2 linked regions of the Saccharobesus litoralis genome follow. The protein of the gene in region 1 binds, or shares a complex with, the protein of each later gene. Links are inferred from orthologs where the notes say so. Each region holds a gene or a part of one and is shown on either strand. Other genes may lie near its edges. The genes, in order: C2869_RS09760 and C2869_RS00405.

The links.
Region 2: the proteins of C2869_RS09760 (region 1) and C2869_RS00405 are in contact, whole or in part, in a crystal structure (PDB 1U0S), measured with the Thermotoga maritima proteins. The link is inferred for Saccharobesus litoralis from one-to-one orthologs. Residues at the interface, in WP_004081040.1 of Thermotoga maritima: Lys186, Gly188, Thr189, Gln190, Leu191, Ser193, Ala194, Arg195, Tyr197, Leu198, His201, Glu223, Ser247, Ser248, Ile249, Ala250, Asp251; in WP_004081049.1 of Thermotoga maritima: Ser82, Ala83, Met84, Gly85, Gln86, Gln87, Val90, Ile91, Ile94, Lys95, Lys99, Asp100, Phe101, Val103, Lys104, Gln107, Arg110, Glu113, Ala114, Lys117.

Annotation. Positions count from the first base shown.
Region 1 is NZ_CP026604.1:2,763,449-2,766,683, reverse strand. Bases 215-3,116 are described here. They hold C2869_RS09760 (chemotaxis protein CheA), read right to left. Parts: upstream 2,790-3,116; coding sequence 639-2,789; downstream 215-638. Other genes in these bases: C2869_RS09755 (response regulator), read right to left, coding at 2,797-3,116; C2869_RS09765 (chemotaxis protein CheW), read right to left, coding at 215-637. Outside these bases: more of C2869_RS09765, read right to left, coding at 143-214; more of C2869_RS09755, read right to left, coding at 3,117-3,159; C2869_RS09750 (STAS domain-containing protein), read right to left, coding at 3,179-3,235. UniProt on the Bacillus subtilis protein: Involved in the transmission of sensory signals from the chemoreceptors to the flagellar motors. CheA is autophosphorylated; it can transfer its phosphate group to CheB, CheY or CheV.
Region 2 is NZ_CP026604.1:93,974-97,095, reverse strand. What follows is about bases 1-2,789. They hold C2869_RS00405 (response regulator transcription factor), read left to right. Parts: upstream 1-1,088; coding sequence 1,089-1,490; downstream 1,491-2,789. Other genes in these bases: queC (7-cyano-7-deazaguanine synthase QueC), read left to right, coding at 2,326-2,789; queE (7-carboxy-7-deazaguanine synthase QueE), read right to left, coding at 1,556-2,200; C2869_RS00410 (hybrid sensor histidine kinase/response regulator), read left to right, coding at 1-1,074. In the rest of the region: more of queC, read left to right, coding at 2,790-3,000; C2869_RS00390 (methyltransferase domain-containing protein), read right to left, coding at 3,044-3,122. UniProt on the Bacillus subtilis protein: Involved in the transmission of sensory signals from the chemoreceptors to the flagellar motors.

The sequences.
Region 1 (3,235 bases):
ATTGCAAAAAATAAAATGATGAAGGAAGATGCAAGCAGCTAGTATAATGGCTAGAAAAGCCAAGTAAGTCGGACGAATAAAATAGGACAAATATAGAACTAATAAAAAAGAGTAGAAGGCTCACTTCTACTCAAGGGTTGTTCTAATCAAGAATATTATTCAAATCGAGCAGGATTAACATTTTATCGCCCACCTGACCTAACCCCGTAATAAATTCACTATTTTGATTGTCGCCCAAATCGGGGGATACATTTATTTGGCTCTCACTAATCGCATGTACATCTGACACAGCGTCCACCACCAATCCCATAATTTTATCTTTATCGTCCTGCTTTAACTTAAGTACGATAACCACAGTCACCGCACTGTATTCAGCATTGGCTAAACCAAAACGCACTCTTAAATCAATCACAGGAACGATAGTTCCTCGTAAGTTGAGAACGCCACGGACATAGTCAGGTGAGTTAGGAATTGATGTACATTTCTCCCAACCTCTAATTTCTTGTACCGATAAAATATCAACACCGTACTCTTCACCATTCATGATAAAGGTTAAGTATTGCAGTAAATCACCAATATGCTCGTCGCCCTCTTCACTTGACTCAACCAAGCGAGCATTTAATTCTTCTATGTTCATGCTAGATGGCCTCCGCTGCCTGATTATTTGCTAATGCATTCACTCTAACGGCTTTTCGTAAACCAGCAAGCTTAACTAAACCACCTATATCAATGATCAAAGAAACTGTACCATCACCTAAAATAGTCGCTCCAGAGATCCCATCCACTTTACGGTAATTAGCCTCTAAGCTCTTGATTACAACTTGCTGTTGCCCTAGCAGCTCGTCCACCCAAATCCCCACTTTGCCATTATCACTTTCAACCACAACCAGTAAGCCTTCTGCTAATTTTTTACTTTCTGATTCATGATTAAACACTTGGTGCAAACGGATAATGGGTACGTACTCTTCTCGCAACCGCAATACATCGTATTCACCGCCAACATTATTAACCGTTTCAGGGTTTATTTGCAGCGACTCAATAATGTTTATTAACGGGATAATATAAACATGCTCACCAACACGAATTAATTGACCGTCAAGTATGGCCAAGGTGAGCGGTAGACGAATGGTAAAAGTTGCGCCTTCACCGCGACGCGATTCTAATTCAACCGAACCATTTAACGCTTGAATATTACGACGAACAACATCCATTCCAACGCCTCGTCCAGATAAGTCACTGACTGCGTCTGCTGTTGAAAAACCTGGCTCAAAAATTAACTCGTTAATTTGTTGCTCAGTCAATTCATCTGTGTCTTTAATCAAACCATTTTCAAGCGCTTTTTGTTTGATTTTATCTGTATTCAAACCTCGCCCGTCATCAATAATTTCAACGACAACATTACCACCTTGGTGATAGGCATTAAGCGTTAAAATTCCCGTTTCATCTTTGCCAGCAGCTAAACGGTCTTGAGGCGTTTCAAGCCCGTGATCCATTGAATTGCGTACCAAATGAACCATGGGATCGGAAATTTTTTCCATCACGGTTTTATCTAGCTCAGTACTTTCGCCCTTTAACACAAGTTCAATTTGCTTACCTAGCTTTTTACTTGTATCACGCACTAAACGCGGAAAACGACTAAATACAAAGCTGATAGGCAACATTCGAATGCGCATCACACTTTCTTGCAAATCCCGTGTGTTATGCGCAAGTTGTGCCATGCCTTCTTGAATACTCGAAAGCTTATCGCGGTCAAACTCACCATCTGTTAATTGATTCAGCATGGCTTGGGTAATAACCAGCTCACCCACCATATTAATTAAGGAATCGACTTTATCTATGCTCACTCGAATAGAGCTGGATTCAGTGCTAGCTTTCGGGGTTTCTTTTTTTGCAGGAGCGGCTTTTACATCTGTGCCACTAGGTGGCTCAACGGCTTGAGGCTCTTCGCCTTTTTCTGGTTCTTGCTTTGACTCTGGAGTTTGCTCGTTTGTACTAGCGGAAGCAGCAACACTTTCAGCTTCTACATCAAAGCTATCATTACCTTCCCCCGCTGACTGAGCTGATTCCACCTTTTGAATTTGAATATCCGATTCATCAATTATCCAATCAAAGATTTCATTAATCGCGGCTTCATCACAACCCGACTCTAATTCAATTTGCCAATTAAGGTACAAGTTGTCAGCTTCAATTGCATTTAATGTGGGTACTTTAGATACATCTATTGCAAGCTTGGTTTTACCTAACTCAGCTAGCTCCTGCATCATGAAAATAGGTTCATTACCGGTTTTTAATATATCAATTCCCGGCTTTAACGATATTGACCAATGAGCATTACCGGCAGGTGCTTCGGGCTGTGGTTCAGATTCTGTTGCTGACGTTAAGGCTTGCTGGCTGTCTTCGCCACCATTAAGGATTTGTTCAAAAGCTGCTTTGAGCTCTCCACTCACTTGGGTATCAGGCTCTTCACTGTTACGTAAAGCACCCAGCATATCCCGTAAACAATCTACCGACTGTAGAAATAAATCAATTTGATTTTGAGTTAGCAGGCGTTGACCATCACGAATTTGATCTAATAAAGTTTCGACTACGTGAGTAAATTCAGATACCGACGTAAAACCAAAAGTACCGCTACCGCCTTTGATCGAATGCGCAGCTCTAAAAATGGTATTAATGGTTTCACTATCCGGTGTGCCCGGCTGCAGATCCAGCAGCTCGGACTCCATGGCATCAAGGCCTTCAAAGCTTTCCTCAAAGAAAACTTCATAAAACTGACTGAGATCAACGCTCATAATAAAGTTATCTCAAAACTTTGTTAATTGTCGCAAGTAGTTGGTCTGGATTAAATGGTTTAACAATCCATCCTGTGGCTCCTGCGGCTTTACCTGCCGCTTTTTTATCTAGCCCTGATTCTGTGGTCAACATCAACATTGGCGTGTATTTAAACTTAGGCAATGCCCTAAGCTCTTTAATAAGGGTGATACCATCCATGTTGGGCATATTGACATCAGAGATGATCAAATCAAATTCTGCACCTTTAGCAATTTCTAATGCATCAACACCGTCTTTTGCATCCGTTACGTCAAAACCCGCTTTTTTTAACGTAAAGGTCACCATTTGACGCATTGAAGCTGAATCGTCTACAGCAAGAATTTTTTTCATTTTCCGATTCCTATTATTCTTAATTTAATTCTAAATATTCGTCGAGACCAACAGCTGTCGCCGAACTCACAAAAAC
Region 2 (3,122 bases), 2.7 Mb from region 1 along the record:
AGGCAAATTTTGTTAAATATTTGCTCTAATGCAATTAAGTTTACTAAACAAGGTCAAGTAACAATCGATATTCACTATGACTCAGCGACCAACGATCTGCTAATTAAAATTAGAGACACAGGAATTGGCATGAGCGGTGAAGAAATCTCTCGCTTGTTTAATCCGTTTGTGCAAGCCGACTTATCAACCACTCGTAATTATGGCGGAACTGGGTTAGGGCTAGCCATTACCAAACACTTAGCAGATATGCTTGGATGTAAGCTTGAAGTTTCCAGTGTAAAACACCAAGGCACCCAATTTTGTATTCGTCTAAATAATCTCATTAACGTTGGACAACTTGTAGATGAAAAACCTTTTAATGAAAAAGCGCAGGACAATTCAAACGACATCGATTTTAATGCCAGCAATAAACGTGTGCTGCTAGCTGAAGATAACCCAGATAATCAAACCTTAGTGCGGTTATTATTTGAGCCGTTAGCCGTTGATTTACAGGTTGTTGAAAATGGTTTACTGGCCGTTGAGCATGCTATCGCTGACGACTTCGATTTAATACTCATGGATATGCAAATGCCCTTAATGGGAGGAATGGAAGCCATCGGCATGCTAAAACAGACCGGAATTGATACGCCAATAATAGCCTTAACCGCCAACTGTATGGCATCAGAAATTGAAGAATATACCCAAATTGGCTGTGTTGAAACATTAGCTAAGCCTATAGATAACCACTTATTTTACAAGCTGATGAAAAAATACCTTGTAACGCAAAATGGTTTGAATAAACTTGACGATAAGAGCAATGCTTATCAAAATACCGAACAATATCGGCAATTAGTCGCAAGCTTTAAATTAAATTTACCGAACACGGTAAAATTAATGATTGCGGCAGCACAGCAAAATACCTTGGATAAAGTTAAAGCGGAAGCACATAAATTAAAAGGTATCGCTTCTAGCATGGGCTACCCAGATATAACTTTACTCGCCGCAGATATTGAAAAATATGCCAAGGCAAACGATACTGATAATATTAACAAGCGACTTGATAAATTAGCAAGTCTTGTTGAAAACATGGAATAAGGAAGCTTTCACCTATGGCATTACAAACTGGGTTACTAACAACGCGTCCCGAAAAAGTATTAATCGTTGATGATGCCCGTTTAATGCGCGACTTTTTGCGTAATATGCTACTCGAATTGGGCTTTGGCAATTTTTCAGAAGCTGAAAATCGCAAAGATACATTACGCAAGTTTAAAGAAGAAAAACCCGATGTGGTATTTCTTGATATTGAACTGGAAGAGGAAAACGGCCTAGAGATCCTTGCTCAACTTAAAGAAATGGACGCAGGTGCTAATGTTGCCATTGTGAGCGCGCACAGCACTATCGTCAATGTACGCAAGGCAATGGACTTAGGCGCAAAAGGCTTTATGGTTAAGCCCTATAAACCGAAGAAATTAGTCGCTACATTAAAAAACATGGGTGTTGCTATTGTTTAACAATAGCAACCGCATTAGTCCTTATTTACACCTAACTTTGCAAGAAAAGTCCATTCATCAAACTGTTAACTAATATTTAAGTACTTGTGTGTTTGAATAGATAAGCGCCAGTTCTTTTCAATACAGGTTTTAATAGCAAACTCTGTAGCTCGACTCTTCTGACTTATCGGCTGTAAATATATCAACTTGGTGAAATCACCTCTAGCTAATAAGGCTTCCAGTTCAATTATGTGTTGTTCGGTAGCGACAGGGTGCTTAATTTCATTTGCCCTTGCTAAACAGGTATCTAAAATGGGGTATTTACCTTTCATATTAACTTTTGGCGACAAAGTAACCCAAGTATCGGTATGAGTTTTGATTTCGAATGTACCACTGGTTTCAATCTGGCATTGATAACCAGCTGTTTGCAATACCGTAGTTAACTCAGTTAAGTCATACATGCAAGGCTCACCGCCTGTGATCACCACGTGCTTAGCATGATAGCCTTGTTGCTCGATGACCAGCATAATCTCAGCGACAGTTAATGTTGACCAAGTCGGTGAATCGCCTTGTTTGGCTAACATGTCCTTAGCCGAAATTTTATCTTTTTCTTCTACATACCAAGTTTGTTGGGTATCACACCAAGGACAACCCACTGGGCAACCTTGTAAACGAATAAAAATACTCGGTGTGCCTGTGTAAGCCCCCTCACCTTGTATTGTTTCAAACATTTCATTAACGGGTAACGTTTGCAAATTAACTCCAACAAACTAATAAAGACTGAGTAGCAAGCTAGCTAATTAGCATGCCATTGGGTAGAATCCGTGCATTATACCCAAAGGTAATTCTGATTGTTATGGCTGTTAGCGAAAATAAAGAAAAGGTTGTTGTTATCTACTCAGGTGGCATGGATTCATATACTGTACTTAACAAGGCAATTGAACAGGGGTATCAACCCTTCGCTTTAACCTTTGATTATGGACAAAAACATAATAAAGAAATTACCTATGCACGCCGCGTCTGCCAAGAATTAAATATAGCGCACAAAGTCATTGATATAACGGCCATCAACCAATTACTAGCAGGCTCATCTTTAACCGATGATATAGACATTCCCGAAGGTCATTACGAAGAAGCGTCTATGAAATCCACCGTTGTGCCGAATCGCAACATGATTTTACTATCACTCGCTGTTGGCTATGCCGTGTCATTAGAAGCAACTAAAGTATTTTATGGTGCTCATTCGGGTGATCACGCCATATACCCAGATTGCCGCCCTGAGTTTGTCGAAAAAATGAATGCAGTTTGTCAAATTGCCAATTATGACGCTGTCGATATCGTGACGCCTTATTTACAAAATAGTAAAATAGACATTCTCAGCGACGGCTTAAGAATGAACTTGGACTACAGTAAAACATGGACTTGTTATAATGGCCGTGAACTGGCTTGCGGTAAATGCGGTGCTTGCCAAGAAAGACTTGAAGCTTTTGAGCTTAACCAAGTTAAAGATCCACTGACATACGAAAGTTAAGTTTTTTGAGACAACAATTCAAACCAAACGGATAAGCAAAAAACTACTTTTCACACACAACATGAATGTACTTGGCCATTGAAATAAACGGCTCTTGTTTAGAAAACTGCTTTTCAAAACGC